One region of the Nocardioides houyundeii genome, then DNA from elsewhere that is predicted to be linked to it. Evidence: predicted binding sites of a transcription regulator. Region 1 holds the regulator's gene; each other region holds the start of a gene.

The links. The regulator LexA, encoded in region 1, represses DNA repair genes until DNA is damaged. The targets are predictions, from matches to a motif close to TCGAACANNTGTTCGA.
Positions count from the first base shown of each region.
Region 2: a site for LexA is predicted at 6,943-6,958, ahead of C0R66_RS00605 (HNH endonuclease signature motif containing protein). Genes of this name have one in related genera too.
Region 3: a site for LexA is predicted at 7,213-7,228, ahead of C0R66_RS15610 (HNH endonuclease signature motif containing protein). Genes of this name have one in related genera too.

Region 1 is NZ_CP025581.1:3,042,843-3,052,701, forward strand. It holds gene C0R66_RS14550 (vitamin B12-dependent ribonucleotide reductase) at 1-2,232, opposite strand, end outside; gene nrdR (transcriptional regulator NrdR) at 2,327-2,800, opposite strand; gene C0R66_RS14560 (hypothetical protein) at 3,307-3,585, shown strand; gene C0R66_RS14565 (LysM peptidoglycan-binding domain-containing protein) at 3,716-4,096, opposite strand; gene C0R66_RS14570 (GNAT family N-acetyltransferase) at 4,462-5,253, shown strand; gene lexA (transcriptional repressor LexA) at 5,361-6,089, shown strand; gene C0R66_RS14580 (sulfotransferase family protein) at 6,146-6,877, shown strand; gene C0R66_RS14585 (ATP-dependent DNA helicase) at 6,871-8,883, opposite strand; gene secD (protein translocase subunit SecD) at 8,914-9,859, opposite strand, start outside.
Region 2 is NZ_CP025581.1:117,916-127,774, reverse strand. It holds gene C0R66_RS00655 (benzoate/H(+) symporter BenE family transporter) at 1-1,099, shown strand, start outside; partial or broken gene C0R66_RS18480 (VOC family protein) at 1,199-1,378, shown strand; gene C0R66_RS00650 (4a-hydroxytetrahydrobiopterin dehydratase) at 1,422-2,126, opposite strand; gene C0R66_RS00645 (Type 1 glutamine amidotransferase-like domain-containing protein) at 2,263-2,931, shown strand; gene C0R66_RS00640 (DUF3099 domain-containing protein) at 2,928-3,164, shown strand; gene C0R66_RS00635 (B3/B4 domain-containing protein) at 3,178-3,900, opposite strand; gene C0R66_RS00630 (dihydrofolate reductase family protein) at 3,919-4,512, shown strand; gene C0R66_RS00625 (type 1 glutamine amidotransferase domain-containing protein) at 4,524-5,219, opposite strand; gene C0R66_RS00620 (response regulator transcription factor) at 5,308-5,970, opposite strand; gene C0R66_RS00615 (GlsB/YeaQ/YmgE family stress response membrane protein) at 6,074-6,352, shown strand; gene C0R66_RS00610 (EVE domain-containing protein) at 6,452-6,904, opposite strand; gene C0R66_RS00605 (HNH endonuclease signature motif containing protein) at 7,020-8,345, shown strand; gene C0R66_RS00600 (zinc-dependent alcohol dehydrogenase family protein) at 8,372-9,394, opposite strand; gene C0R66_RS00595 (SDR family NAD(P)-dependent oxidoreductase) at 9,604-9,859, shown strand, end outside.
Region 3 is NZ_CP025581.1:3,240,725-3,250,583, forward strand. It holds gene C0R66_RS15580 (MBL fold metallo-hydrolase) at 1-379, opposite strand, end outside; gene C0R66_RS15585 (glycoside hydrolase family 16 protein) at 516-1,733, shown strand; gene menD (2-succinyl-5-enolpyruvyl-6-hydroxy-3-cyclohexene-1-carboxylic-acid synthase) at 1,813-3,435, opposite strand; gene C0R66_RS15595 (o-succinylbenzoate synthase) at 3,432-4,418, opposite strand; gene C0R66_RS15600 (AMP-binding protein) at 4,415-5,437, opposite strand; gene C0R66_RS15605 (M28 family metallopeptidase) at 5,460-7,007, opposite strand; gene C0R66_RS15610 (HNH endonuclease signature motif containing protein) at 7,242-8,636, shown strand; partial or broken gene C0R66_RS15615 (MFS transporter) at 8,744-9,859, shown strand.

The DNA of each region.
Region 1 (9,859 bases):
GCCACCGACGGTGAACGACGTGGTCCGGGAGACGCGCGACTTGGGCAGGCGCTTGCGCGTCGGGGCGTAGACGACCTTCTCGATGACCTTGGCCTCGACGGGCTCGGCCGCCGAGGAGGCCTTGTTGGAGTCCGTGCCCTTGTTCTCGCCCTTGCCGCCGGAGAGCGGCTGGCCGACCTTGCAGTTGTCGCGGTAGACCGCGGTCGCCTTGAGGCCGAGCTTCCACGACTGCAGGTAGATGTCCTCGATCTCCTCGACCGTGGCGCTCTCCGGCAGGTTCACCGTCTTGGAGATGGCACCGGAGAGGAACGGCTGGCAGGCAGCCATCATCCGCACGTGACCCATCGGGGCCAGCGCCCGCGCACCCATCGCGGTGTCGTAGATCTCGTAGTGCGCGTTCTTCAGCCCGGGAGCATCGATCACGTGACCGTGCTCGGCGATGTAGGCGACGATCGCCTCGATCTGCTCGGGCTGGTAGCCCAGCTTCTTCAGCGATCGCGGAACCGTCTGGTTGACGATCTGCATCGAGCCGCCGCCGACGAGCTTCTTGAACTTCACCAGGGAGAAGTCGGGCTCGATGCCGGTGGTGTCGCAGTCCATCATGAAGCCGATGGTGCCGGTCGGCGCGAGCACCGAGGCCTGCGCGTTGCGGAAGCCGTTCTTCTCACCGAGCTTGATGACCTCGGCCCACGCCTTGGTGGCGACCTTGTGGACGCGGCCGTCCTCGGTGTGCAGCACGCGGACCTGGTCGTTGGCGGCCTGGTGCTTGCGCATGACCCGCTTGTGGGCGTCGGCGTTGCGCTCGTAGCCGGCGTACGGACCGACGATCGAGGCGAGCTGCGCCGAGCGCTTGTACGACGTACCGGTCATCAGGCTGGTGATGGCGGCGGCCATCGAGCGGCCACCGTCGGAGTCGTAGCCCAGGCCCATCGCCATCAGCAGCGCGCCGAGGTTGGCGTAGCCGATGCCGAGCTGGCGGTAGTCGCGGGTGGTCTTGCCGATCGGCTCGGTCGGGAAGTCGGCGAAGCAGATGGAGATGTCCATCGCGGTGATGATGAACTCCACCGCCTTCGCGAACAGCTCGGCGTCGAAGGTGTCGTCGTCCTTGAGGAACTTCAGCAGGTTCAGCGACGCCAGGTTGCACGAGGAGTTGTCCAGCGACATGTACTCCGAGCACGGGTTGGACGCGGTGATCCGCCCGGTCTCGGGGTTGGTGTGCCAGTCGTTGATGGTGTCGTCGTACTGCAGACCCGGGTCGGCGCACTCCCAGGCGGCCGTGGAGATCTTGGTGAACAGCTCACGAGCGTCGACGGTCTCGATGACCTCGCCGGTGCTGCGCGAGCGCAGGCCGAACTCGGTGCCGTTCTCGACCGCGTTCATGAACTCGTCGGTGACCCGGACGGAGTTGTTGGCGTTCTGGTACTGCACGGAGGTGATGTCCTTGCCGCCCAGGTCCATGTCGTAGCCGGCGTCGCGCAGGGCGCGGATCTTGTTCTCCTCGCGCGCCTTGGTCTCGACGAACTCCTCGATGTCGGGGTGGTCCACGTCGAGCACGACCATCTTGGCCGCGCGCCGGGTAGCGCCACCGGACTTGATGGTGCCGGCGGAGGCGTCAGCGCCGCGCATGAAGGAGACGGGGCCCGACGCGGTACCACCGGAGGAGAGCAGCTCCTTGGAGGAGCGGATGCGGGAGAGGTTGAGGCCGGCGCCGGAGCCGCCCTTGAAGATGAACCCCTCCTCCTTGTACCAGTTGAGGATCGAGTCCATGGAGTCATCGACGCTGAGGATGAAGCACGCCGAGACCTGCTGCGGGGAGGGGGTGCCGACGTTGAACCAGACCGGGGAGTTGAACGAGAAGTACTGGTTGACCAGGAGCCAGGTGAGCTCCTCCTCGAAGACCTGCGCATCGGCGGTCGTCGCGAAGTAGCCGTTGTCGATCCCGGCCTTGGTGTAGGTCTTCACCACGCGGTCGACGAGCTGCTTGAGGCTCCACTCGCGCACGTCGGTGCCGACGGCGCCGCGGAAGTACTTGGTGGTGACGATCGTGGAGGCGTTCACGCTCCAGAAGTCGGGGAACTCCACGCCGCGCTGCTCGAAGACGGTGTCGCCCGTCTTCCAGTTGGTCTGGACGACGTCGCGCCGCTCCCAGGTGATGGCGTCGTAGGGGTGGGTGCCTTCGGTGCTGAAGACGCGTTGCATCTTCAGACCACCCTTGTTCACCGTCTCGGTCATGAATTCTCCTCAGTCACTGCTGCGTCGTTGCATCGGTCTCTGCTGTGGTGCGCCCGGCACGCCGCTTCCCCACGACGTGCCGGGCAGTATCTGGTCAGCCCGTGGGCTGAGGTGCGGTGGCTGAGCGCTCTGCGCGCAGCCACTCGATCTCGTTGGCGAAGTCCTCTGCGCTCTCGAAGGCGCGGTAGACGGAGGCGAACCGCAGGTACGCCACCTCGTCCAGCTCGCGGAGCGGGCTCAGGATCGCGAGCCCGACCTCGTGGGCGGGCACCTCGGCGTACCCCTCGCTGCGCAGTGCGTCCTCGACCGCCTGCCCCAGGCAGGCGAGCTGGTCCTCGGTGACGGGCCGGCCCTTGCAGGCCTTGCGCACACCCTGGATCGCCTTCTCCCGGGTGAAGGGTTCGGTGGCACCAGAACGCTTGAGCACCATCAGCTGCATGAGCTCGACGGTGCTGAAGCGCTTGCCGCACTCCTGGCAGGTACGACGGCGGCGGATCTGACCACCGTCGTCGGAGACGCGGGAGTCGAGCACCCGGGTGTCGGTGTGACGGCAGTAGGGGCAGTGCATGTCGGGTGTCTCCTCTCGGCCCGGTGTGGCGTCATCCGGGCACAGCAGTAAAACCCTGCTCTCAGGGTTAACGCCTGTGGATGACGGCCTGTTTCCTGTGGATGAAACTGTCTGTGCTGTGGGCGAACCACCCGGTCCCTGTGGACTAGATGTGGAGAACCACAACGGTGTAACTACTAGATGTAGTGGTAACCGTACGTCCCTGGCACAACGCTTGGCAAGCGGAACCGCCTTTCTGGGGCCACGGGTTTCCGACGCCCGAGCGCCTTCTGACAAACGTGCAGGTCAGACCCAATATCGGGTAGGAAAATCGGTCTGGACCGCGCCGGGCAACAGGTACCGACCTCGCTGGCCGGGCCTGACACAATGGCCGGCGTGGCGACGGGCAAGCGGGCAGGATCGAGACGGGCAACACCTTCCTCGACGCGTTCTGCCTCGTCCATCGACCCGAAGGTCGTGGGGTACGCCGGGGGATCACCGCCTGCGTCGTCGCGTGGGGGTACCTGGTGTACGCCGCCATCGACTTCGGCAGCGCCGCCAGGTCGGGCAGTGGCGGCGGCTGGGCACTGTTGGTGCTCGCCTCCATCGGCGCCGCGGCCTGTCTCTTCGTGGGCCTGATGCTCGCCACTCGCCTGTCGTCGGCACTGGGCTTCAGCTCCTCGCCGAACAAGCCGGCGCCGAGCGACCCTGCGACGACCCCGGCCGACACCATCGAGATGACTGCGGAGCCGCCGAAACCGGCCGCACCTCGCCCGCCGGGCGGAAGGCGGATCTCTCGCAAGTAGCGAATTCAAGGGGCGGGCTCAGCGCGTGAGCCCGCCCCTCGTCTTCCCCTATCCACCGCTCGGGGTCGAAGCGAGCGGTGGAAGCTATTCAGTTGTGGATCCATGGGGCCGCGCGGGCGCGCAGCACGGGTCAGTCAGCGAGCGGGATGCGCAGCTTCTGCCCCAGGGTGAGCATCCCGGAGTCGAGCGCGTTCAACCGCTTGATCTCCGACATCACGCTGGGAACGTCGCCGTCGACGGCGATCTCCGACGCGATCCCCCACAGGGTGTCCCCCTGGCCCACCATCACGACCTCGGTGGGTGCCGGCGTGCCAGCCTCGTCCGTCGCGACCGAGCGGGAACCGAAGAAGACCCCGGCGACCAGCACGGTCAGCAGGATCGCGGCCACCACGACCACTCGCCCACGACGCGTCAGGCGCACACCCGTGGACCCCGGCGCCTGACGGGCTGCCACAGGCAGGTCACGACCGAGGCGAAGCTCGCGAGTGGGGTTCAGCGTCATGGTGCTCATGGGGACCTCCGGGGGAAGTGTTCAGCCGGTTGGCTTGTGTTGATCTCATGTCTAGTGATCTCCGCCGACAGTCCTGATCTGCTGGACTACGAGGAGTCGATCAGACGTTCGATCGAACACATGTACGAAGTTAGAGCACATGTTCGAATGAATCAAGCATCTGTGCGAACAAGTGTTCGAGCGTGTCGCGGCCCCCCACGACCCCTCGACGTGCTCGAAGCGCGCCCGGTTCTCACGCGCTGAGCGCAGATGCTCCGCGAAAGCGGGGAAAATGCACCACAAAGCCGGCGTTGCCCAGCGGATCACCTCGATGTCATCAGTTTGAGGCATGCAACTGTCTAGGCAGCCCCCCTAGCGTCTCCCGCATGCGAGACACGCTGACCACGCCGATGGCGATCATCGAGGCAGACCTCGAAGCTCTCCAGCAGGCCATGTCCCTCTCCCCCGTCTTCCAGACCACTCACGAGCCGGACGCACTCCTGTACTGGTCGCACCTGCCTCTTCCCGCGGGCAACGTGATCACGCACGCGCGCATCTCGGCGCGTGACGTGCCGACCCGCGTCCCAGCGCTCCTGGGGCCCTACCTCGAGCGCGGACTCCCGTTCCGGTGGGTCACCACCCCCAAGACCACCACCCCGGCGCTGGAGGCAGCCCTGGCGCAGGCCGGCATGGTGCCTCGCGAGAGCCCGGCGATGTACCTGGCGCTGCAGGAGACCGTCGATCCCGGGACCCCGGACGACGTCTACATCGACGTCGCCTGGCCCGACCACCTCGAACCCGTCAGCTCCATCCTGTTCTCCGGCTTCGGCCTACCCCGAGGCACTGAGGCCGAGCACCTGCAGTTCCTCGACACCCTCGACCCTGCCGACACCCAGTTCTTCATCGCCCGGAGCCTGGTCACCGGCGAACCGCTGGGCGCCAGCACCATGCACCGCCGCGGCACCAGCGTGATGCTGGCCAACGTCAGCACCAGCGAGCACGCCCGGGGCCGGGGCATCGCGAAGGCCCTGTGCGCCACCATGCTCAACCGAGCCGCGCACACCGAGGCGCTGACCGCCACCGTGCTCTCCAACGACGAGGGCTACCAGGTGTACGTCGACCTGGGCTTCCGCACCAAGTTCAACGTGGTGACCTGGGAGTGGCACCCGCAGACCTGAGGCAACCAGAGCCGAGGCAACACGCCGTTCGAACAGGTGTTTGAACTCCGGTCCGGTGCCGACTACGGTGAGACCACCGAGATCGCACCACACCAGGAGGACACCGGATGGCCAACCCGCGCGAGACCAAGGGCAAGGTCGTGGCCCTGCCCGACGGCCCTCCCGACGCCACCGGCCTCACCCCGCGGCAGCAGCGGGTGCTCTCCACCATCAAGGACGCGATCGAGCAGCGTGGATACCCGCCGAGCATGCGCGAGATCGGCCAGGCGGTCGGCCTCACCAGCTCCAGCAGCGTGGCCCACCAGCTCAAGGTGCTGGAGGAGAAGGGCTTCCTCAAGCGCGACCCCAACCGGCCCCGGGCTCTCGAGGTGTTCCTGCCCGAGGTGATGGCGGCCCGTCGCGCCATGAGCAGCGACGAGGAGACGATCTTCGACCCCACCGGTGTCGGCGACGCCGCGCCGGCCGCCCGCTACGTGCCGGTCGTCGGTCGGATCGCCGCCGGTGGCCCGATCCTGGCCGAGGAGCGCGTCGAGGACGTCTTCCCGCTCCCGCAGCAGCTGGTGGGCGACGGCACGCTCTTCCTGCTCGAGGTCTCCGGTGACTCGATGATCGACGCCGCGATCTGCAACGGCGACTACGTCGTGATCCGGCAGCAGCCCGAAGCCTCCAACGGCGAGATCGTCGCCGCCATGATCGACGGTGAGGCCACGGTCAAGACGTTCCAGCGCAAGGACGGCCAGGTCTGGCTGCTCCCCCACAACGACGCCTACGAGCCGATCGACGGGACCCACGCCACCATCCTGGGCAAGGTCACCGCGGTCCTGCGACGGGTCTGAGCCAGGGGCCCTCGCCACTCCGGAGACGAGGCGGCGGGTCGTGTAATCTCACGGCGGTGCGACGAAGCCGACGAGATGCCGAACCCGCCGACCTCTCCTCCGAGCAGTTCCGCACCAAGCCTGACGACCGGTTCAAGCTGACCGACGAGAGCCAGACGCTCCTCAAGGAACTGGACCGCCACAGCGGCGCGTCCCGCCGCCTCTCCCCGTTGAGCTACAACCTCACCGTGGGCCACGAGCACCGGTTCATCTGGTTCCGAGTGGCCAAGGTGGCCACCCGCACGATCCGCCACCACTTCACCACCCATGGGGTGCCCCTGGACGTGGACCACGCGATGCGGATCCGCTATCCCATCGACGTGTTCGAGGACTACTTCAAGTTCGCCTTCGTCCGCGATCCGCTGGACCGGTTCGTCTCGGCCTGGCACAACAAGGTCGTGGACATGAACTACTTCCACTTCGACGAGCCCACGCACCGCAAGATGCAGGACGTCGAGGAGTTCGCCCGCTGGGTGGCCGACCAGGACCTCGGCCAGGTGCCGGGCACCGACCAGCACCTCGCGCTGCAGACCCGGCTCATCGACCTCAGCCAGGTCGACTTCGTGGGACGTCTGGAGACCTTCGACGAGGACTTCGCCGAGGTCTGCCGCCGCGTCGGCGCACCGGCGGTGCCGACGGTGGCCCAGAACCAGACCGGCTCCCCTGGCAGCACCCGTGAGGTCTCCGACTCGCTGCGCAGCATGGTCGAGGCGATGTACCGGCGGGACTACCAGATCCTCGGCTACTGACCCGAGCCGCCGGCCAGTCGGGTCAGCGCCTTGCGCACCACCTGCGGGTCGGTCGTGGTCCACATCGGCGGCAGGCTCGCCTTGAGGAAGCCGCCGTACCGCGCGGTGGCCAACCGGGGGTCCAGCACCGCGACCACGCCGCGGTCGGTGGTGGTGCGGATCAGCCGCCCCGCACCCTGGGCCAGCAGCAAGGCGGCGTGGGTGGCCGCAACCTGCATGAAGCCGTTGCCCCCGGCCTTGTCGGCCGCGCGCTGCCGAGCACTCATCAGGGGATCGTCGGGCCGCGGGAACGGGATCCGGTCGATCAGCACCAGCTGGCAGGTCTCGCCGGGCACGTCGAGGCCCTGCCAGAGGCTGAGCGTGCCGAAGAGAATCGTGTGCGGGTCCTCCACGAACTGCCGCGCCAGCTCCGGCAGCTGCGCCTCGCCCTGGGCCAGGGTGGTCAGGTGCGGCAGCCGCTCGCGCACCGCCTCGGCGGCGGTCTCGGCGGCCCGCCGTGAGGAGAACAGCCCCAGCGTGCGTCCCTCGGCCGCGTCGATCAGCTCCACGATCTCGTCGAGCTGGGCCTTGCCCAGCCCGTCGCGTCCCGGCGGCGGCAGGTGGCGGGCGACGTACAGGATGCCCTGGCGCCCGTAGTCGAACGGCGACCCCACGTCGAGGCCCTGCCACGGCAGCGCACCCTCGGCCTCGACCTCGGGCGCACCGGTGTCGATCCGCTCGGACGGCTTGAGCCCGACGCTGCCCGCGACGGTGTTGAAGTCGCCCCCCAGCATCAGCGTGGCCGAGGTGAAGACCACGGTCTTGTCGGTCAGCAGCCGGTCCCGCATCTGGCCCCACACCTGCAGCGGCGCGATCGCCAGCCGGGCGGGGATCCGGTCCCGGGCCTCGTTGAGCCACATCACGTCGGAGTCCTTGCCCGCCGCCATCCGCTCGGCGGTGGCGAAGACCTCCTGGGCCATGCCCTTGGCCTGGGTGCGGGCAGCGTCCACGTCGCCGCCCTCCTCCTTGCCGAAGGCCGAGGCCAGCGCCCGCGCCGCGTCGCGCACCAGCACCAGGGCGTCGGAGAGCTGGTCGGTGCGCTGGTCGATCCGACCCGGGGGCGTCATCGCCAGCGCGTCCGCCAGCGCGTCCGCCGCGTCCGCCAGGTCGTCGGCGGGACTGTTGGCGCCGCCCCGATCCGCGACGTACTTGTTGGCCCGACGCGCGGCCCGCTCCACGTCGTTGACCGCCAGCTCGTCCGTCGCGGCCTGGGTGACCCGGGCGGTGAGCTCGTGGGCCTCGTCGATCACCACCACGTCGTAGTCGGGGATCATCGGGACCCCCTCGATGGCGTCGATGGCCAGCAACGAGTGGTTGGTGACGATCAGGTGCGACTTGTGGGCCTTCTCCTTGGCGCGCTCGGCGAAGCACTCGGCGGCGAAGGCGCAGCGCGCGGCGCCGAGGCACTCGCGGTGGTTCACGCTGACCTGGCGCCACAGGCGGTCGTTGTGCCGCGGCGCGTTGTCCCGCTCGCCGGTGCCGCCGTTCTCGACCTCCTCCTCGGCCCAGGCCCGCAGCTTGAGCACCTCGGCACCCATCGTGCCCTCGGGCACGTCCACCAGGACGCCCTGGTCGTCCGGGACGCCCTCGCGGATGCGGTGCAGGCAGGCGTAGTTCGAACGACCCTTGAGCACGGCGTACGACGCGTCGAGCCGGTCGCCGACCGCCTCCACCAGCCGCGGGATGTCCCGCTCCACCAGCTGGTGCTGCAGCGCCAGGGTGGCGGTGGCCACCACGACGCGCTGCCCGTGCAGCAGGCTCGGGACCAGGTAGGCCAGCGACTTCCCGGTGCCGGTGCCGGCCTGGACCAGCAGGTGCCGGCCGTCGTGCATGGCCGTGGAGACGGCCTGAGCCATCTGCACCTGCCCCGCGCGCTCCTGACCGCCGAGCGCCGTGACCGCAGCGCCGAGCACCTCGGTCACCCGGGAGGTGTCGTGGGGCTCCTTCTCAACGGGGACATCAGGCACCCGAGCACACTATCCCTGCCTGCCGACAGCTCAGATGACGGCGCCGGAGTCGTCGGGCGCGCGCTCGACGCGCACCTTCTTCTCCTTGGTCATCGGCCACTTCTCCTGCAGGTAGGTGACCATCGGGGTGGCGGTGAAGACCGAGCTGTAGGTACCGACGATCAGACCGACCAGCAGGGCGATGGCGAAGTCCTGCAGGGAGTCGCCGCCGATCAGCGCCAGGGCACCGAGGATGAACATCGTGCCCAGACCGGTGTTCACCGTGCGCGGCAGCGTCTCGAGGGCAGCCTTGTTGGCCAGGTCGGTGAACAGCTCTCCGGGCTTGGACGACTGCCAGCGCTCGCGCACCCGGTCGAACACGACCACGGTGTCGTTGACGGAGAGACCGATGATGGTCATCGCGGCCGCCAGGAAGATGCCGTCGATGGGCTTGCCCAGCCAGGCGAAGAGGCCCACCACGATGACGACGTCGTGGAACATCGCGGCCACCGCGGCCAGGCCGAAGGTCCACTTGAACCGGAACGCCAGGTAGGCCAGCTGGGCCAGGAACGCCACGCCGAAGGCGATCAGCGCCTTGTTGCGCAGCTCGTCACCCAGCGAGGCCCCGATCACCTCGTCGCGCTCCAGGGTCGCCCCGCCGCCGGCCTCGTCGATCGCCGCGGCGACGTCCTTGGCCTCGGCGTCGGTCAGCTCGCCGGTGCGGACGCTGATCTTGTCCTCGTCGGCCAGCTGGACCGTGGCGGTGCGGAAGCCGGCGTCCTCCACGGCGTCCCGCGCCTGGTCGGCGGTGAGCGTCTTGGTGGTGGAGTACTCCAGGACCCGGCCACCGGTGAACTCCACCCCGAGGTTGAGCCCCTGGATGAAGATGCCGGCCAGGGCGACCACCATCACGACACCCGAGATCCCCAGCCACAGGGCCCGGCGGATCATGAGGTTGGGGTTCTTCTCCTCCAGCCACTTGCGCACTCGACCGATG
Region 2 (9,859 bases), 920 kb from region 1:
CGCCTTCGTGGTCGTCCTCGCCGGACTCGAGGCCGTTGGCGCGACCACCGCACAGGCGTCGAGCGGACTGCTCGCGGTCAGCGTCACGATGGGCCTCGCCTCGATCTTGCTCGCCCTCACGACCAGGCTGCCGATCACCTCTGCCTGGTCGACGCCCGGCGCGGCGCTGCTGGTCACCACGGGCACGGTCGCGGGCGGCTGGCCCGCCGCGGTCGGCGCCTTCCTGGTCACGGGCCTCCTGATCGTGCTCACCGGGCTACTCCCCCAGCTCGGACGGCTCATCGCCAGGATCCCGACCTCGATCGCCCAGGCAATGCTCGCCGGGATCCTCTTCCAGCTCTGCCTCGGTCCGGTCGTCGGGCTCGCCGACAACCCCGCGGCGATCGCGCCCATCGTGGTCGCCTGGCTGCTCGGGGTCCGGTTCGCTCCGAGGTTCGCCGCACCGCTGGCTTTCCTCGCCGCCACGGCGGTGATCACGGTCGACCTGGCCGTCTCCGGGCGCGCCGTCGACACGGCGTCCCTGGTGCCGCGCCTTGAGCTCACGACGCCGGCGTTCACCGTCGCGGGACTGATCGGGATCGCGCTCCCCCTCTACCTGGTGACGATGGCCTCGCAGAACGTCCCCGGCGTCGCCGTGATGAAGGGGCTCGGGTACGCCGTGCCCTGGCGCCGAGCGATGCTGGTCACCGGCGTGGGCACCCTGGCCGGGGCACCGGCGGGCGGGCACGCGATCAACCTGGCCGCTATCAGCGCTGCGCTCGCCGCTGGCCCAGAGGCCGGCCCCGACCGCTCCCGCCGGTGGATCGCCAGCGTGACCTGCGGGGTGGTGGTCATCGGTCTCGGCGTCGCGTCGTCCGCCTTCGGCACGCTGGTGTCGCTGGCCCCCGCCGGAGTGCTGGCCGCCGTCGCCGGACTCGCTCTCCTCGGGACTCTCGCCGCCTCGCTGCGGGCCGCGCTCGCGGACCCGAGCGAGCACGTCCCGGCCGTCGTCACCTTCGCCACCGCCGCCTCGGGCATCGCCGTCGCGGGCGTGGGGGCGGCGTTCTGGGCGCTCGTCGCGGGCCTCGTCGTACGGCTCGTGCTGCGGCTCGGCCCCTGACGACGCCGACGAGGGTCACGAACCAGCGGGGTCACCAGGCAGGGCGCTCCGCGCCGCAACGACTGCTCGCCCTCGGCGGGCCGTGGCCGGGCATGGTCGTCTGCCCAGCAGACGGACGAAGGGCCCTGGGACGTGGCCGAACGGGAGCAGTTGATCCGGGCCAGGGTTCCCGAGCTGGTGGCCCTCGGCGCCAGCATGGTCCGGGAAGAGCACTACGACGGGGCGCTCGGACACGTCGTCATGGTGGATCCCGAAGGCAACGAGTTCTGCGTGCCCTGAGGCATCGTCATCCGGCTCGTCCTGCAGGTGGGGCGTGGAGCGCTCAGTCCTTCTTCGCCGCGGGCGCGGCGACGCAGAGGACTCCCCTGTTGCCGTCCTGGTCGGCGATCACCGTGAGTGAGGGCGCGTCGCTGTCGTCGACGACGATGCCGCCAGCAGCGACAGCGGCGGCGATCCGTTGCTCGGCCGCCTCGGGTGCGACGTAGACCTCGACGTGGAACCGCTGACCCGAGGCCTCGGGCTCGTCGTCCCCGAACCAGAGGTTCGGCACCCGCCCCGTGGCATCTCGGATCTCATCGCTCGGGGTGCCGCGTCCCTGGGACTCGGCGCTCCCGGTCAGCAGCGCGGCCCACACCGGAGCGATGGTCGCCGAGCGCGCCGTGTCGAGGCCCAGCTCGATGTCGCACACCGAGGCCGGGTCTGCCTCCAGCTCGTGATCGGCGGCGACCTCGGTGATCCGTCGCGCGAGGTCGACGTCCTGCTGGGTCACCCATTCGACGACGTACTCGGTGCCGTCGTCGTCGCGGTAGATGGCGTCGTCGCTGACCAGCTTCAGGTCGACGTACCCCTTGCCCATCGACACCCGTGGGTAGTGACCGACCGCGTCGCCCACATGACCCAGCGTGGCGATGAACCTGGCGCCGGCGTCGAAGCCGTCCACCAGGTACCGCGCATGCAGCCCCTGAGCCAGCTTGCGCCACTCGGTGAGGTCGGCCTCGGCGATCTGCTCGCCCCGCAGCATGTCCATGCCCAGCGACCATAGCGCTGACCTGCCGCGAACGCGCGCCGACTCAAGGGTGTCCCGGAGAAGGATCGCCGCACTACGATCCCCAGATCACCGGGTCCCTGCCGGGGCCTCGCACACGGCCCACTCGGAGGCACCCGTGAAGCTCTTGCTCACCTCAGGCGGCGTCACGAATCCCAGCATCCACTCCGCCCTGGAGGAGCTCCTGGGCAAGCCGGTCGCGGAGTCCCACGCCCTGTGCATCCCGACCGCCCAGTGGGGCCACCCGATGTGCGGACCGGCATCGGTCCGCGGCCTCATCGCCGCCGGGCCCACCTGGCAGCCCCAGACCGGTCTGGGCTGGTCCTCCCTCGGCGTGCTGGAGCTCACCGCGCTGCCCACCATCGGCGCGGACCGGTGGGTGCCGTGGGTCCGGGAGGCCGACGTGCTGCTGGTCGACGGCGGGGACGCGACGTACCTGTGCCACTGGATGCGGGAGTCCAGCCTGGCCGACCTGCTGCCGTCCCTGGCCGACACGGTCTGGGTGGGGGTCAGCGCCGGGAGCATGGTGCTGACGCCCCGGATCGGGGACTACTTCGTGGAGTGGCCGTCCGCGTCGGACGACCGCACCCTGGGAGTCGTCGACTTCTCCATCTTCCCGCACCTGGACCTGTTCCCGACCAACACCATGGCCCACGCCGAGCGCTGGGCCGCGGACCTCGGCGTCCCGTCGTACGCCATCGACGAGCAGACGGCCATCAAGGTCGTCGAGGGAGCCGTCGAGGTGGTCTCCGAGGGGAAGTGGCGGCACTTCGAGCAATCGCGATGAGACGAGACCCTCGGCGCACCTCGGTGAGCGCCGTCCGTGAGGCACAGAGCGAGCGCCTGCGCAGACGCCGGCACTGGTACTTCGCGCTGATGGGCACCTGCCTGGTGCTGCTGGTGCTGGCCTGGTGCCTGGTCCGGCTGTGGTCCACCACGGCAGCTGTGGCCATGTCGGCCGTCGCCGCGGTCATCCCGCCGGTCGCCGTCCTGGTCGCAAACTGGGGCGAGGACCACTGACGGACCCGGCTCCTCAGCGGCTCGTCGTGGGCGCGATGAGCCTTCGAGCGGAGACGACGTCGGGCCCGAGGTGCCCCACGAGGTCGTCCGCGGCCGCTGTCAGGGCGTCGTCGGTCATCGGGTCGAGCGCGTCCATGATGAACAGGGCGGTCGTGGTGCCGTCGTGCAGCTGGGTCCGTCGTCCCTGCCGCCAGTTCCAGCGGCGGCAGGTGACGCCGGAGTCGTCGCACCACACCACTTCCCCCACCTCGGGGTGCTCGGTGACCATCTCCCCTCCGGCCGTGGTGTCGAACGGCTCCGTGCCGTCGCTGCGCACCAGGCGCGGTGAGCCGGCGTAGCGGGTGAGGTCCTCACCGCCGAGTGGGACCTGGTGCAGCACGCTGATCGCGTTGTAGACATCGGTGAGCCGGTTGACGCGCGGCAGCCCGCCAGGGGCCCGCCTCAGGAGCGCCTCGAGGCTGTTGCGGGTGCGTTGCGGCTTCGCACCGAAGGCGCGGTAGGCCTCCCGCCAAGCGGCCACGTGCGGGATCTCCTCCACCGGGCCCCGGGCCGCCAGGTCCCGCGCCATCGCCTCCGCGCGCCCGAGCAACGACTCGCTGACGTCGTCACTCGCGGCGGGTGCGATGCCGCCGACCGCGACAAGGAGCGCCCGGTAGTCGGGTCGCAGGGCGAAGACCGAAGACTCGATCCGGGCTCCGGAGAGGAAGAGGTCGAGCTCGTTGCGGTCAGTCACCATGGGTCCTAGCGTGCCCCCATGGGCATCGTCAGCGCCAACATGGCCGTCTCCCTCGACCTCGTCGGGGCGGGTCGCGACCAGTCCCTGGAGCACCCCTTCGGGCCACACGTGGGCCATCGGCTGCACACCTGGATGCTCGAGCACCGCGAGGACAGCGAGGCCGAGATCGCCGGGATCCTGCAGGCCCGCGCCTACATCATGGGACGCCACATGTTCGGGCCCGACCGCGGCGACTGGGACCTGGACTGGCAGGGCTGGTGGGGCGTGGAGCCGCCGTACCACGCTCCCGTCTTCGTGCTCTGCTCCCGCCCGCGGGAGCCGCTGGTCATGGCAGGTGGGACCACCTTCCACTTCGTCACCGACGGGCCGGAGTCCGCGCTCGCCCAGGCCCGCGAGGCCGCCGGCGACGGCGATGTCTCGATCGCCGGCGGCGTGAGCACGCTCAACGCCTACCTCGCGGCCGAGGTCGTGGACGAGCTGCGGCTGCACGTCGTGCCGTTCACCGTGGGCGAGGGGCTGCGGGTCTTCGACGGCGCCGGCGACCTGGCCTGGTCACCGGTCTCCAGCCGTACGACGCCGTACGTCACGCACCTGGTCTACCGGCGGGCCTGAGGACGACCCGATCACGTGAGCAGGTCGACGACCTTCTGCGCGGCCTCGGTGCTGGAGGCCGGGTTCTGGCCAGTCACCAGCTTGTCGTCGACGACCACGAAGGGCGCCCACGGTTCTCCCGAGGAGAAGGTGGCGCCGGCCTCGCGGAGCCGGGACTCCAAGAGCCAGGGCGCCTTGTCGGCGAGCCCGGCCTGTTCTTCCTCGGCGTCGGTGAAGGCTGTCAGGTGGCGCCCGGCGAAGAGCCAGGATCCGTCGGCGCGCTTGGCCGGCAGGAGACCGGCCGGGCCGTGGCAGACCGAGGAGACGACCTTGCCGCCGTCGAGCATCGTCACGAGGATGCGGCCCAGGTCGTCGCTGACAGCGAGGTCCTCCATCGGGCCGTGGCCGCCGGGCACGAAGACGGCGTCGTAGGTGTCGAGGTCGACGTCGGCGAGCACCAGGGGTGACTCGAGTCGGCCTGCGAGTGCCTCGAGAGCCTCGCGCTGTCTCCTCGACTCCTCCTCGCCAATGGTGGCAGGGGCGAGACTGCCCTCGTCCACGACGGGCGTCCCGCCCTGCGGGCTGGCGAAGTCGACGTCGATCCCGGCGTCGGAGAAGACCTCCAGGGGGGCGAGCAGCTCCTCGGCCCAGAAGCCGGTCGGGTGCTTGGTTCCGTCCTTGAGAGTCCAGTGATCGGCGCCGGTCAGGACGAACAAGATCTTCGGCACGTCAATCTCCTCGAGGCAGTTGCGGGGCCGCCGTACGGCGACCTTCACGACGCTACCCACGCGGTGGTGAGGTCGTGAAGAGCCTCGGTCAGGGGCCGCCTCGCCAGTGCTCGATCCGGCGCTTGTCGGGCAGGAACCCGTGGTGCACACCCCAGAGAACTGCTTGGGTGCGGCTCTCGACGTCGATCTTGCGATAGAGCCCGCGGATGTAGGACTTGACCGTGTTGGGGCTGAGGTAGGTCAACGCTGCGATCTCGGCGTTGTTCTTGCCCTGGGTGATGAGGGCGAGGATCTCCGCCTCCCGATCGGTCAGCCCCTCGCCACGGCCGGGCCAGTCACCACCCTGGGTGCGGACCGTGGCCGATGAAGGGCTGACCACGATCTCGCCCGCGTGCACGGACTCGAGGGCGGTGACGAGCTCTCGGGCGGTGAGAGCCTTGGACAGGTAGCCGTGCACACCAAGATCACGGGCTGTCGCGAGGAGGTCTGGGTGGAAGTTCCAGGTGTAGACCACGACTCGTCGGGCACGTGGGTTGTCGATGAGGGTCTTGATCTCCGCGCGATCTGACTCCGGCTGGGCGAAAGAGTCGTACAGCGCGATGTCGACGCCGTCCTCGACGGGCTGGTTCGTGTCCAGCTCGGCCACCACGACCCGGTCGCGGTACGGCTCGAGCATGTTGGCGACCCCCATGACCACGACGTCGTAGTCGTCCACCAGGGCGACCTGGATGGGGCGACCTCCATTGCTCACCACCGCACGCTAACCCACCTAGGGGTGTGCCACACCCCTCCTAGGGGTGGTCTGGTGGTGGACAGAGGACGCACCGGTCGGCCTCTCGAAGAAAGGCAGACTCATGCTCGGACTCATCCTCACCATTCTCATCGTCGGCGCCATCGCCGGCTTCGTTGCCCGACTCCTCGTGCCCGGTCGTCAAGACCTCTCCATCGTCGCGACCATCGTGCTCGGCATCGTCGGCTCGTTGGTCGGCGGGCTGCTCGGCTACCTGTTGTTCGGAAAGGACGCAGACGACGGCCTCTTCCAGCCGGCGGGCATCATCGGCTCGATCATCGGCGCCGTCATTGCCCTGCTGATCTGGCAGTGGTCGCAGCGCCGCAGCGCGGCCCACGTCTGAGGCGACCGACGAACCCGGCGCCGGGGCCACTGCGAAGTGGCCCCGGTCCGCTCGCATGGTGGACCCTGCGGCTAGAGAGACCCGCCTAGGTCTGGCGGGTCAGAGCGCCTCCGCCTGGGGCCAGCCGTGCCGCAGCTCGTCCAGGTGCCGGTGCGTCAGGAAGGACGGGTTGCTGCCGGCCGGCATCCGGAGCACCTCGAGCTGCGAGAGCACGGGATGGGCGAGCAGCTCCGCCCTGGGGACGGGACGCGAGAGCGGCTCGAGCTCGACCGGCATCACCAGCTGACCGTCACGGTCGACCACAGCTGCTCCGGTCGTCCGGCCCACGGCGTGGATGCCCGGCGGGTGCTGCCGGTCGCGCCCGCTGATCCACAGGAGCACCGGCTGGTCCGACTCGATCAGGTCCGTCCGGTAGGACCTGCGCACACACCTGGTGGTGACGGCGGCGCGCCTGCCGGCCAGGAGATCCTCCACCGACGTGGAGCCCGGGCTGGTCTTGATCAGCCAGGCACCCAGCGACTCGCGGGTAAGCGCTGGTGTCGTGGTTGCCACGGGTCTCACCCTGTCACAGGGGGCAATTCTGCCTTTTTTCGAACACCTGTCCAGGGTTCGAGATCGGGGCCTTCTCCGGGCCGGAACTGTCGGCGGTGCGCGGTTGGCTTGTCTCATGTCGGTCAGCCAGCTGCAGTCCTCCCGGGAGATGACCTCCCGGGTGACGATGCTGGTCTCGGCCGCCCAGGAGGCGGTCCGAGGCGCCGGGGCCGTGCCGGCGGATGCGGTGGGGTCCGCCGACCTGGCCGAGGCCCTGCAACGGGTGGGCGAGCTGGAGTCCGCAGCCACCGCGCTGCGGCTGCGCCTGTCGGCCGAGGCGGAGGCCCGGCGGGTGGCCGAGGACCCCGACCTGGGTGGTGCCGCCACCGGGACCGACGCCTGGCTCGCCGGGCTGCTGGGCTCGACCCGGGCCTCGCAGGCGTCGGGCCTGAGGCTGGGCAGGTTGCTGGGCTCGAAGTATGCGGCGACGCGGGAGGCGTTCGCGGCCGGCCGGTTGCGGGTCGACCAGGTCCGGGTGATCGTGGACGCCGCGGAGGAGGCTCCTGACCGGGCCACTCCTGAGCAGGTCGCTGCCGCCGAGGAGCTGCTGGTGGGCAAGGCGACCGGGGACTCGACCCGTTCGGGACGGCCGATGAACGCCAAGCGGCTCCGGCAGGCCGCGCGTCGGATGTTCGACCCGATCGACCGGACCCTGGCCGACGAGCACGAGCTCAAGATGCTGACCCGGGAGAAGGCGGGTGCGGACGCGGAGACCTTCCTGTCCCTGCATGAGAACGGCGACGGCACCTGGTCGGGGAAGTTTCGCATCCCGGAGCTGCACGGCAACCTCCTGGAGACCGTGCTGGCACACCTGACCAGCCCTCGCCGGCTCGGGTTGAAGCGCGCCGCGGACGGGTCCACGTCCAGCACGATCGATCCCTCCGCCCCGCAGTCCCAGTCCTACCTGGAGACCCGCGGGCAGGGGTTCTGCGAGCTGATCGAGCACCTGCCCACCACCGGCCTGTCGCCGTCGCAAGCCACGGTCCTGGTGACGCTGGACCTCGACGCACTGCTGACCGGGATCGGCGCGGCCCGCTTGGACAGCGGGGTCCGGATCACCGCCGGGGAGGCCCGACGGATGGCGTGCGAGGCCGGTCTGGTCCCCGCCGTCCTGGGCGGCGCCTCGGAGCCGCTGGACCTGGGCCGGGAACGACGACTGCACTCCGCGACCCAACGCCGGGCACTGTCCCTGAGCCACGAGACGTGCGCAACGTCAGGGTGCGAACGGCCCTTCGCCTGGTGCGAGATCCACCATCATCGGCTCTCCTGGGGTCGCGGCGGGGCCACGGACCTGGACAACGGACTTCCGCTCTGCGGGTTCCACCATCGCAAGGCCCACGATCCGGCGTGGGACCTGCGACAGCACTCCTCCGGCGAGTGGCGGTTCCACCGGAGGCGGTAGGAGCCGACCTGCTCAAGGGATGACGATCAGGGCCACAGCAGGACCTTGACGGCGCGCCGCTCGTCCATCGCGCGGTAGCCCTCGGCCGCCTCCTCCAGCGGTAGCTCGAGGTCGAAGACCTTGCCGGGGTCGATCCGACGGTTCCAGATCCTCTCGATCAGGTCGGGCAGGAACCGGCGAACCGGCGCCGGTCCGCCGTGCAGGTGGACCTCGGCGAAGAACAGCTCCCCGCCGGGCAGCGAGACGTCGTGGGCGACCCCGACGTAGCCGACGTGGCCCCCGGGGCGGGTGGACCGGATGGCCTGCATCATCGACTCCTGGGTGCCGACCGCCTCGATGACCGAGTGCGCACCCAGCCCCCCGGTGAGCTCCTTGATCCGGGCGACACCCGCGTCGCCGCGCTCGACGACGATGTCGGTGGCGCCGAACTCCTCGGCCAGCCGCTGCCGGGGCTCGTGACGCGACATGGCGATGATCCGCTCCGCGCCCAGCTGCTTGGCGGCCAGCACGCCGAGCAGTCCGACCGCGCCGTCGCCGACCACGGCGACGGTCTTGCCCGGTCCGACCTCGGCGGCCACTGCGGCGAACCAACCGGTGCCCAGGACGTCGGAGGCGGCCAGCAGGCTGGGCACCAGCTCCGCCGGTGGCACCTCGGGGGTGGCCACCAGGGTGCCGTCGGCGAGCGGGATGCGGGCGAGCTCCGCCTGGGTGCCGACCCCACCCACGCCCTCCGCGCGCACGCACCGGGACTGGTAGCCCGCCCGGCAGATCTCGCAGGTGTTGTCCGAGGCGAAGAACGACCCCACCACGAACTGGCCGGGCTTGATGGCCTGCACCTGGTCGCCGACGGCCTCGACGATGCCGACGTACTCGTGGCCCATCGGGGCCGTTGGCCCGGACCGGTCGATGCCCCGGTAGGGCCACAGGTCCGACCCGCAGACGCAGGTGGCGCTCAGCCGGATGATCGCGTCGGTCGGCTGCTCGAGCACCGGGTCCGGACGGTCCTCGACCCGGACGTCTCCGGGGCCGTGCAGGATGGCTCCTCGCATGAGGCTCTCCTTCGTCGCGCCCTGAACGGTCCGGCGAACGGTCCGCCGAACGGTCCCGAGGGCAGCTGATCGTGAGCGGTCCCGATCCACTATGGGAGGAGCTCAGGCCGTTCAACAAGGGCACAAGGACTCACCCCGAGGACGTGAGTCACCTCACCGGTCTGCTCCGAGATGCCCGCAACCCGCCGCGCAGGTGGGAAGATCCGTCAGTGACACAGCACCACGAAGCACCCCTGGACGCACCCCCGGCCGGTCCCGGGATCGACCCCGACGACCTCGCCACCACCATCCGGGTCCTCGACCAGCTGCACGAGCTCCCCGACGACCACGCGGACCTAGTCAGGGTCAAGCGGGCGGCCTCGCACATGTACAAGGCCCTGAAGAAGGAGCGGCGTACCCGCAAGCGGGAGGCCGAGCTCGCCCACGACCGGGCGATCACCGAGCAGACGGCGACCGGATCGGCGA
Region 3 (9,859 bases), 200 kb from region 1:
TGGTCGTTCCGTCGTCGAGCAGGTAGCCGCTGTTGTCGAAGGTCGGCAGCTCCTGGTGGATCACCGCGTGCCGCTCCCCCACCACCGTGACCCGCAGCCCGAGGTCGAGCTCCTCGCCGGGGACGACCACCCGCAGCCGGTCGGCCAGCTCCGGCGCGTCGGCCCGGATCCGCTCGGCGACCGCGGGAATGGTGACGATCTGCGCGGCGCAGGCTCGCAGGTGGTCGGGGTGGTAGTGGTCGACGTGCTCGTGGGTGATCAGCACGACGTCGGCGCCGGAGACCGCCTCGACGCCGGTGAAGGAGCCCGGGTCCACGACCAGGGTGCTCCCCTGGTGCTGGACCCGGACACAGGCATGACCGAACTTCGTGACCCTCATGGGACCAGCCTAGAACCGTGGGGGCCGGCGAGGTCGAGTCCGCCTTTCCGCGCCTCAGCGGTTACCGTGGCCCCGGTCGTCGCCGTACTTGGGGGGCGGCCCTGACCACTACACCAACGCCCGAACAGGATTCTGCATGTCTGGACGCCGTTTGATCGCCATGAGCGCCGCAGCCCTGCTGCTGCCGGCCTCGGCCCTCATCATGACCACCCAGGTCAGCTCCGCCACGGAGCTCGCCGCAACCGACAACGTCGCCGCCGCCAGCCCCGCCCTGGCCCGCAAGGCCAAGACGCGCATCAGCATCGAGGTGCTGCCGCAGGTCGCGCAGTTCGGCAAGCGCGTCGCCAGCCCCGACTCCGCCAAGACCCCGGTCTCGGTGCAGGTCAAGCCCCGCAAGGTCACCAAGGTGACGCTGCAGGTCAAGTCCGGCTCCTCGTGGAAGAAGGCCGGCAAGGGCAAGACCGACAAGAAGGGCAAGCTGACCTTCCTGGCCGGCGCCACCCGGGGCGGCAAGCCCGCCGAGTACCGCGTCAAGGCGGGCAACGGGACCTCCAAGTCGGCCAGCACGGCGGCGTGGCTGACCCCGTCGTTCTCCGACGGCTTCGACGGCACCACTCTCGGCGAGTCGTGGAGCAACCGCATCCCGGACTACAACGCCGAGGGCAACCGACTCTGCTCGCGTGGCGGCCCGGAGGCCGTGAACGTCTCGCGCGGCACCGTCCGCCTGAGCGTCATCAAGGACCCCGCGCGCACCGACAAGTGCGTCGCCAAGCGCGGCGGCAAGGTGTCGGGCAAGTTCGACTACCGCCTCAACGGCCACATCTCCACCGAGGGCAAGTACAGCTTCAAGTACGGCATCACCGCCGCGCGCATCAAGTTCCCCAAGGCCCGCGGTCAGCACGGGTCGTTCTGGCTCCAGCCGCAGGTCCACGTCCCCGGGTCCACCAACCCGAAGGAGAGCGGCGCGGAGATCGACGTCATCGAGTACTTCGGCAAGGGCTCCGGCCCCAAGGACTCCATGGGCCTGACCAGCTTCACCTACCACTGGGCCAAGGGCGGCCAGCGCGTGAAGACCGGCAACTGGCTCAAGGGCACCAAGAAGTACCTGGCCAAGAAGAACGACGACTGGTTCAAGAACTACCACGTGTTCTCGGTCGAGTGGACACCCAAGTCCTACATCTTCCGCATCGACGGCGTGGAGACCTGGCGCAGCAACAAGGGTGTCTCCGGGCAGCCGCAGTACCCGATCCTGTCGCTGCTGAGCTCGGACTACGAGCTCAGCCAGCTGGGCGGCGAGAAGAAGCTGCCCCAGCACATGTACGTCGACTGGGTCCGGGTGTGGGAGAAGAAGTGACCCACCCCCGCTGACCCTGTCTGGTCAGCAGCCGCATCCGACGCGTCGCACCCCACTGGGGTGCGGCGCGTCGTTGCTCTCAGGCCGGTCGCAGTGCCCGGATCCGGGCGTCCAGGTCACGCCGGTCGTCGCGCCGGACCACCACCTCGACCACCTCGATCCCCCCGGCCGGCTGGGCCAGGGCGTGCTCCAGCTCGGGCAGCGAGGAGACCGCCCAGTGCGGGGTGCGGGTGGCGGCGCACAGGGCGGCCAGGTCCACCCCGTGCGGGGTCGCGAAGAGCCGGTCGAAGCGGTCGGCGTACTCCGGGGCACCCTGCTCCAGCACCGCGAAGATCGATCCCCCGTCGTCGTTGACCACCACCACCGTCAGGTCGGGGCGGGCCTCGGCCGGTCCCAGGACCAGGCCTCCGGCCTCGTGCAGGAAGGTCACGTCGCCCATCAGGGCCAGGTTGCGGGAGCCGTGGGGTCGCCCCAGCGCGGCCCCGATGGCGCTGCTCAGGACGCCGTCGATGCCGGCCAGGCCGCGGTTGGCGATCACCTTGCGGCGGTCGCCGACCCGGTAGCGGGGCACCATCAGGTCCAGGTCGCGGATCGGGTTGGAGGCGCCGACGAAGAGCAGCCCGGCGGCCGGCAGCGCCCGGGCCACCGCACCCGCCGCCTCGTACGGCGTCAGGCCGTCCTCCGCGGCGAGCAGCCGGTCGAGCTGCCGAGCCACGTCGGCGTCCGCGGCGTGCCACTGCGCCAGCCAGGACTCGTCCAGCGGCCCCGCGCCCACCTGCGCCGAGGGGACGGTGCGGTCGACCGGGAAGGGACGTGCGAAGCCGCTGGCGCCCCCGTCCAGGTCCCAGACCTCGACGTCGCGGCGCGCCAGCAGCTGGCTGACCGGACGGGACAGCGTCGAGTGGCCGCTGACCACGACCCGCTCGATGCGCTCGCCGAGGTCGGTGCCCAGCAGCAGGCGGTAGCAGCGCAGCGCGTTGGCGCCGGTGCGGGAGCCCGAGGTGGGCTCGGCCAGCAGCGGCCAGCCGCCGGCCTCGGCCAGCACCCGGGCCGGCGGGCCCGCGTCGTCCCCGGCCACCACCACGGTCCGGGGTCCGCGCGGGATGGTCACCGGGGCTCCGGAGCGACGCCGGGCCGGGCCGGCTCCCCCGTCCGGGAGGCCAGCGATCTCCGGGGTCCACCGGTCGGTCGGCGTGAGGGGATCGTCGAGCTGCACGTTGAGGTGCACCGGTCCCGGCGCCCACGGCGCGCCCCGGTCCAGCGCCTCGGCCAGCGCCACCTCGGCCCCGGCACCGGCGGCCAGGTCGACGACGTGGGCGCCGGGGAGCAGACCGACCTGCTCGGTGGTCTGGTTGGCGCTGGTGCCGCGCAGCCTGGCGGGACGGTCCGCGGCCACCACCACCAGCCGCACGCCGGCATGCCGGGCCTCCAGGACCGCCGGGCCGAGGTTGGCCACCGCCGTGCCGGAGGTGCAGACCACCGCCGCGGGCCGCCCGGAGGACTTCGCCATCCCCAGGGCGAGGAACCCGGCGGTGCGCTCGTCCAGGCGGGTGTGCAGCCGCAGCAGCCCGGCCCGGTCGGCGTCGTACAGGGCGAAGGAGAGGGGTGCGTTGCGCGAGCCCGGGGAGAGGACGACCTCGCGCACCCCGGCGGCGACCAGCGCGGTCACCACCTGCCGGGCGAGGTGGGAGGAGTCGGTCACGAGCGCCGATCCTGCCCCACGGTCGATCCCGGTCCCCCACCGAGGGCGAGCACCTGGGCCAGCCGCTCCTGCCAGTGGGCGACCCGGTCCGGCGCCGCCGCGAGCCGAGTCAGCGCGGCCTCGCTGACCTCGGGCGTGTGCACCGGCAGGTGGCCGGCGACGGGCAGCAACGAATCGTCCACGACGTCGTCGGTCAGCAGCTGGACGGTGGCCAGGCCACAGGCGTGGGACAGCTCGGGCAGCGCGGCCGCCAGGGCCACCCCGGCGGCGATGCCCACACTGCTCTCCAGCGCCGAGGAGACCACCACCGGCAGCCCGATGTCCTCCGCGATGCGAAGGCAGGCCCGGACCCCGCCGAGCGGCTGCACCTTGAGCACGGCGATGTCGGCCGCCTCCAGGTCGCGCACCCGGTAGGGGTCCTCGGCGCGCCGGATGGACTCGTCTGCTGCGATCGGCACCGAGACCCGGCGACGTACGGCGGCGAGCTCCTCGACGTCCGCGCACGGCTGCTCGGCGTACTCCAGGCCGCCGGCGGCGCGGTCCAGCAGCGGGATCGCGGTCACCGCCTGGTCCACGTCCCAGGCGCCGTTGGCGTCGATCCGGACCTTGCCTCCCGGCCCCAGGGCGGCTCGCACCGCCTCGAGCCGGGCCTGGTCCTGGGCCAGCTCCTGCCCGGGCTCGGCGACCTTGACCTTGGCGGTGGTGCAGCCACCGGCGAGCACGATCGCGTGCGCCCGCTCCGGGTCCACCGCGGGGACCGTCACGTTGACCGGGACCCGGGTGCGCACCGGGTCCGGCCAGTCGCCCGCGGCGGCCTCCAGGGCAGCGCGCAGCCACGGCTCGGCGACCGCGGCGGGGTACTCCAGGAACGGGCTCCACTCGCCCCAGCCGCGGGGACCGCGCACCAGCGCGCCCTCGCGCACGGTGATCCCCCGGAACCGGGTGCGCATCGGGATCGAGAAGACCCGCAGCTCCGGACTCACGAGGCGTCCTCGACGCAGCGGCGCAGGGCCTGCCGGTCCACCTTGCCGTTGTCGAGCAGCGGCAGCTCCGCGAGCCGCACCACCTGCCGCGGCGCCCAGGACCGCGGGTGCACCGCTGCCACCCACTCGCGCAGCTCGTCGGGGTCGACGGCGCCGCTGACGAAGGCCACCACCCGGGTCCCCCACTCCGGGTCGGGGAACCCGAGCACCTCGGCAGCCTCGACGTCCTCGTGCTCGGTCAGCCGCCGGGCCACCGCCGGCAGCGGCACGTTGACGCCACCGCTGACCACCACGTCGTCGAGCCGCCCCAGCACCTGCAGCCGGCCGTCCTCGTCGATCCGGCCGGCGTCGGCGGTGAGGTACCAGCCGTCGACCAGGGTCTGGGCCGTCAGCTCGGGATCGTCCAGGTAGCCGTTGAAGAGGGTCGGACCGGCGATCCGGATGCGTCCCTGGGCGCCGAGCGCGACGGCCACGCCGTCCAGGGGCAGGCCGTCGTACACGCAGCCGCCGGCGGTCTCCGAGGCACCGTAGGTGGCGACCAGGCGGATGCCCTCGTCCTCGGCCCGGCGGCGCAGCGCCGGGTCGATCGGCCCGCCGCCCAGCAGCACCGCGCGGAGTCCCCGCAGGGCCGCGACGTCCTCGGGCGACTGGAGCATCCGGTGCAGCTGGGTCGGCACCAGCGAGGTGTACGACGTCTCCTCGCCCGCGGCCTGCCAGCCGTCGAGCACCGGCTCGTGGCCGGCCACCAGGGAGCGCACGATCACCTGCACCCCCGCGACGTAGGACGACGGCAGCCGCAGCGCCCAGCGACCCTGGCCGGGACCGCCCGCGTCGCCGAGGCGGTGGGCGGTGGCGTGCACGGAGGCCAGCACCGCCTCCCTGCTCAGCAGCACCCGCTTGGGCCGTCCCGTCGAGCCGGAGGTCTCGATGACCAGACGCTCCGGCTCGACGGCACCGAGCCAGTCGTGCAGCTGCCCGATGGCGGTCGTGGGGTCGGACGACGGGCGGAGGAAGCTCACCCCCGCACGTTACCGCCCGCCCTCAGCGCCGCCCGTTCACCTCATAGGTGCTCCGGGCGTAGGTGATGACGGCGTGGGCGATGGCGTCGGAGTTGGCGTCCAGCGCCGCCCGGCTCACGTTGTCCAGGTCGTCGCACGCCTGGTGGTAGCACTCGTCGTACGCCACCCCGGCGGTCCCGCCGAACAACGCGGCCTCCGCCGCGGTCTTGACCCCCTCCGCCCCGGTGAACAGCCCACCGGCAGGGATGTCCTGGGCGATGAAGGGGCCGTAGTCGCTGCGTCCGCTGAACTCCGAGGGCACGGACGGGAGCCCGACGCTGGCGAAGTAGTCGGTGAAGACCTCCTCGATCTGCGCCGACCCCTCCGGCGGCTCCGCCTCGAAGTCGGAGGCGTCACCGTCGTAGACGCCCAGCACGTAGTTGGGCGAGGCGATCATGTCGAAGTTGAGGTAGAGCGCGATCTCGGCCAACCGGTCCGGGTCGTTGGCGACCAGGTCGTCGACGTAGTGCTCGGAGCCGAGCAGGCTGAACTCCTCGGCCCCCCACCAGGCGAAGCGGACGGTGTTGCGCGTCTTGGCCTTCGCCATCTTGAGCGCGACCTCCAGCAGGGCCGCGCTGCCGCTGCCGTTGTCGTTGATGCCGGGCCCGTCCACGACGCTGTCGAGGTGCGCGCCGGCCATCACCGCGTTGTCGTCGCGACCGTGCCTGGTCTCCGCGGTCACGTTCCAGGTCTGCCGGGTCTCCGAGGCGGTGTCCGCCGCGAGGCGCACCGTGACCGCCCCGGCCTGGGCCAGCGCCTGGCCCAGGGCGAACGAGGCGCCGACGGCGGGGATGCCTGCCGGCTCGCCCAAGGTGCCGGCGAAGGGGTCGGTGGCACCGGGCACCCCGCTGTTCATCACGATCGCGCCCACCGCGCCGGCGGCCTCGGCATTGGCGACCTTGACCCCGAAGGTGCAGCTCCCCCGGCGCACGAGCGCGATGTTGCCGGCGGTGAAGCCCGCGAAGTCGCTGGCCTCGCAGCCGCTGGTGGAGCCCGCGAGGTCGCCGAGGTTGAGGTCGACGGCCTGGACCGGCGCCGTGACGTCGCCGTTCCCGGAGTAGGTCATCAGCGAGTAGTCGGTGTCCTCGACGTACGTCGTCGGGGTGGGCGAGACCTGCTGCAGCACCGAGGGGCCGAGCTGCTCGAAGTAGGGGAAGGCGAACTGCTGGACCTCGGGGCGGTAGCCGGCGCTGCGCAGCTTGCCGACCACGTAGCGCACCGAGGCCCGGTAGCCCGGCGTGCCGGAGGACCGGGTGCCGTCGTTGTCCTCGGCGATCGCCTGGAAGGCCCTCAGGTGGTTCATCACGCCGCGCACGGTGACGGCGCGCCGCAGGCTCTCGGAGGTGACCTTGGGTCCGTGCTGATGACCCTTGGGGTGGCTCTTGGGGTGGCTCTTGTGGTGGCTCTTGTGGTGTCCGTGCGGGTGTTCCTTCGCACCCGGTCCACGCGCCGGGTCCTCGGCTAGGGCGGGTGCGGTGAGTGCGGTGCTCGCCAGGAGCAGGGCACCCACAGCGATGGCTGGTGTGCGCATCGAGCGCGCGGCAGGGGTAGGACGGTTCACTTCGATGACCCTTTCCGAGAGGGCGGCCGCGGGCCTTCCGGCCGTATCGCATCCTGGCGCTGCGGTCGCGGAGGTGACAAGAGCGGAGCGTCCGCAGTTCGCACCCCAGCGTCCGTTTACCCCAAACGAGGGGCGTGGCCGCCGTAGTCCACAGGGCCAGGCAACCCCTTGCGGATCGAACAGGTGTTCGAACACAATGGAAGCATGACAGCACTGCAGGAGACCGGGACGAGCACCGAGATGATCGATCGCGTCCGCCGGCTGCGCGACGTCTCGTGCCGCGCCGAGATGGAGACCTTCGTGCTGGCCGCCGAGTGGGCCGACGCCCACCCCGACCAAGGCACGGGCGCTCCGCGACCGTGCGCCGCGGGGTGCGAGAGCGACGATCCGTCTCGCGGCGACTACGGCGGCGGGTGTGCTGGTCCCTGCCCCGAGGACCCGCACGGCCTCGGCAACGGACTCATCCCCGGCTGGTCGTGGTCGGCGGCCGCACCCCTGGGCGCGGCCCTGGGGCGTACGACGCTCGCGGCCGACCTGCTGATCCGCGACGCACTCATCGTCCGCCACCGGATGCCCATGCTGTGGCAGCGCGTGCTGAGCTGCCAGGTCGAGGCCTGGCGGGCTCGTCGGATCGCCAAGGCCTTGGTCGGTCGCCCCCGCGACGTCTCCGACTGGCTGGACGCCAACCTCGCGCCGGTCGCCCACCGCATCGGGGTCACCGTGCTCGACCGGCTCATCGACGAGGCGATGCTGCGCCTGCACCCCGAGGAGCGGGAGCAGGAGCAGCTCGAGGCGCTGGACGCCCGCTACGCCCGCCTGCACGAGGGGTCGATCAACGACTCCGCGATCGCCGAGATGTCCCTGCGCGCCGACTGGAAGGACCTGCACGACTTCGACCGGACGCTCTCCGACGTCGCCGCGGCGCTGGCGACCCTCGACGCCGCGGCAGGTCGTCCCGCCGACTCGCTGGACGTCCGCCGAGCACGAGCGGTGGGGGTGGTGGCCGACCCCGCCCAGGCCCTGGCGCTGCTCCACGGCGCCCGTGCTCCCAAGCCGCGCAAGCAGGTCCGGCTGGTCCTGCACCTCACGCCCGACCACCTGGCCGGGCGCGACCCGGTGGGCCGCAACGGCACCCTCGGGCGGGCCGAGCTGGAGCAGACGATCCGCGAGTGGTGCGGCCGGAGCGACAGCCACCTGCAGGTGCTGCCGGTGATCGACCTGGCCGACCACACCGAGACCGACCGCTACGAGATCCCGCTGCGCACCAAGGACCGGGTGGACCTGCTCACCGGGACGTGCGTCTTCCCCTGGTGCACCCGCCCGTCCCGTCACTGCGACCACGACCACGTGGTGCCGCACGGTGCCGGTGGTCCGACCTGCGACTGCAACCTCGCCCCGTTGTGCCGACGGCACCACCGGCTCAAGACCCACGCCGGGTGGCGCTACACCACCCTCGACACCGGCACCTGGCTCTGGTCCGACCCCTACGGGCAGCAGTTCCTCCGCGACCACGCCGGGACCCTCGACGTGACGCAGCGACCCGGCTCAGCCGGACCCGGTCGCTCAGCCCCAGTTCAGTCGATGAGGTGCCGCAGGTAGGCATGCGGCGACCCGAGGAACCGGCTGCAGTGCAGCACCACGACCGCGGGTGCGTGGCCAGGGTCACGTCCGAAAATGGCGCGACACCGACAACCACCCAGGACAAGATGTTGCCGGTGTCGTCACCCCCCTCCCGCGCCCGGCAGCTCGTCCACTCCGTCCGGCCACCCTCCCGCCTCGCCGGCCGGCTAGCGGTGCAGAACCTGCTCTACGCCCTCGGCGACGGCATCTTCATGACCGGGTCCCTGGTCTTCTTCACCGAGGTCGTCGGCCTCAGCTTCACCCAGGTGGGCCTGGGGCTCACCCTGGCCGGGATCGCCAGCTTCCTGGCCGCCCTGCCGATGGGCAAGCTGGTTGACCGGTTCGGCCCGAAGCGGATGTGGGCACTGAGCGCCGCAGGTCAGGCAGCGACCTTCGCGGTCTGGCCGTTCATCGAGAACTTCGCGGGCTACCTGGCGATGGCGATCACCATGGAGGTGATCGGGGCGCTCGGCGGCGCCGCGCACGGCGCCTACACGATCGACGTCCTGCCGTCGCAGGAGCGGGTGCTGTCCCGCGCCTACATGTACTCCGCGCTCAACCTCGGCTTCACCCTGGGCGCGCTGGTGGGCGGCGTCGCGCTGGCCGCGGAGTCCAACCAGCTGATCCGGATCATCCCCTGGTTCACCGCCGTCGTCTTCTCCGTCAACTGCGCGTTCGTGCTGCGACTGCCCAACGCCTCCCACGACGACCGCACGCCCGAGGAGCGGAAGACCAAGGTCCCCGGGCCTGGTCCGCTGCGGAACCCGGGCTGGCTGGGCGTGACGTTCTTCGGGGGCGTGCTGTGGACCAACCAGGTCCTGCTCCACCTGGTCATCCCGGCCTGGCTGCTCGCCCAGACCGACGCGCCCCGGGTCCTGGTGGCCCTGCTGCTGGGCACCAACACGGTGATGTGCATCTTCTTGCCGATGGCGGCGGCGCGGGGCATCCGGGACGCCACCACCGGACTGCGCGGCATCCGGGTCTCCACCGCCTTCTTCATCCTCTCCTGCGCCATCACGGTGGCCACCCACGAGACCGTGGGCTGGCTTACCGTGGTGCTGCTGCTGCTGGGACACATGGCGCTGACCGGGGCCGAGCTCTTCCTGTCCGCCGCGAGCTGGTCCTTCGAGGCGGACCTGATGGACCCGCGGCGGCGCGGCGAGTACCAGGGCGTCTCGGAGCTCACCGGCACCCTGGGACGG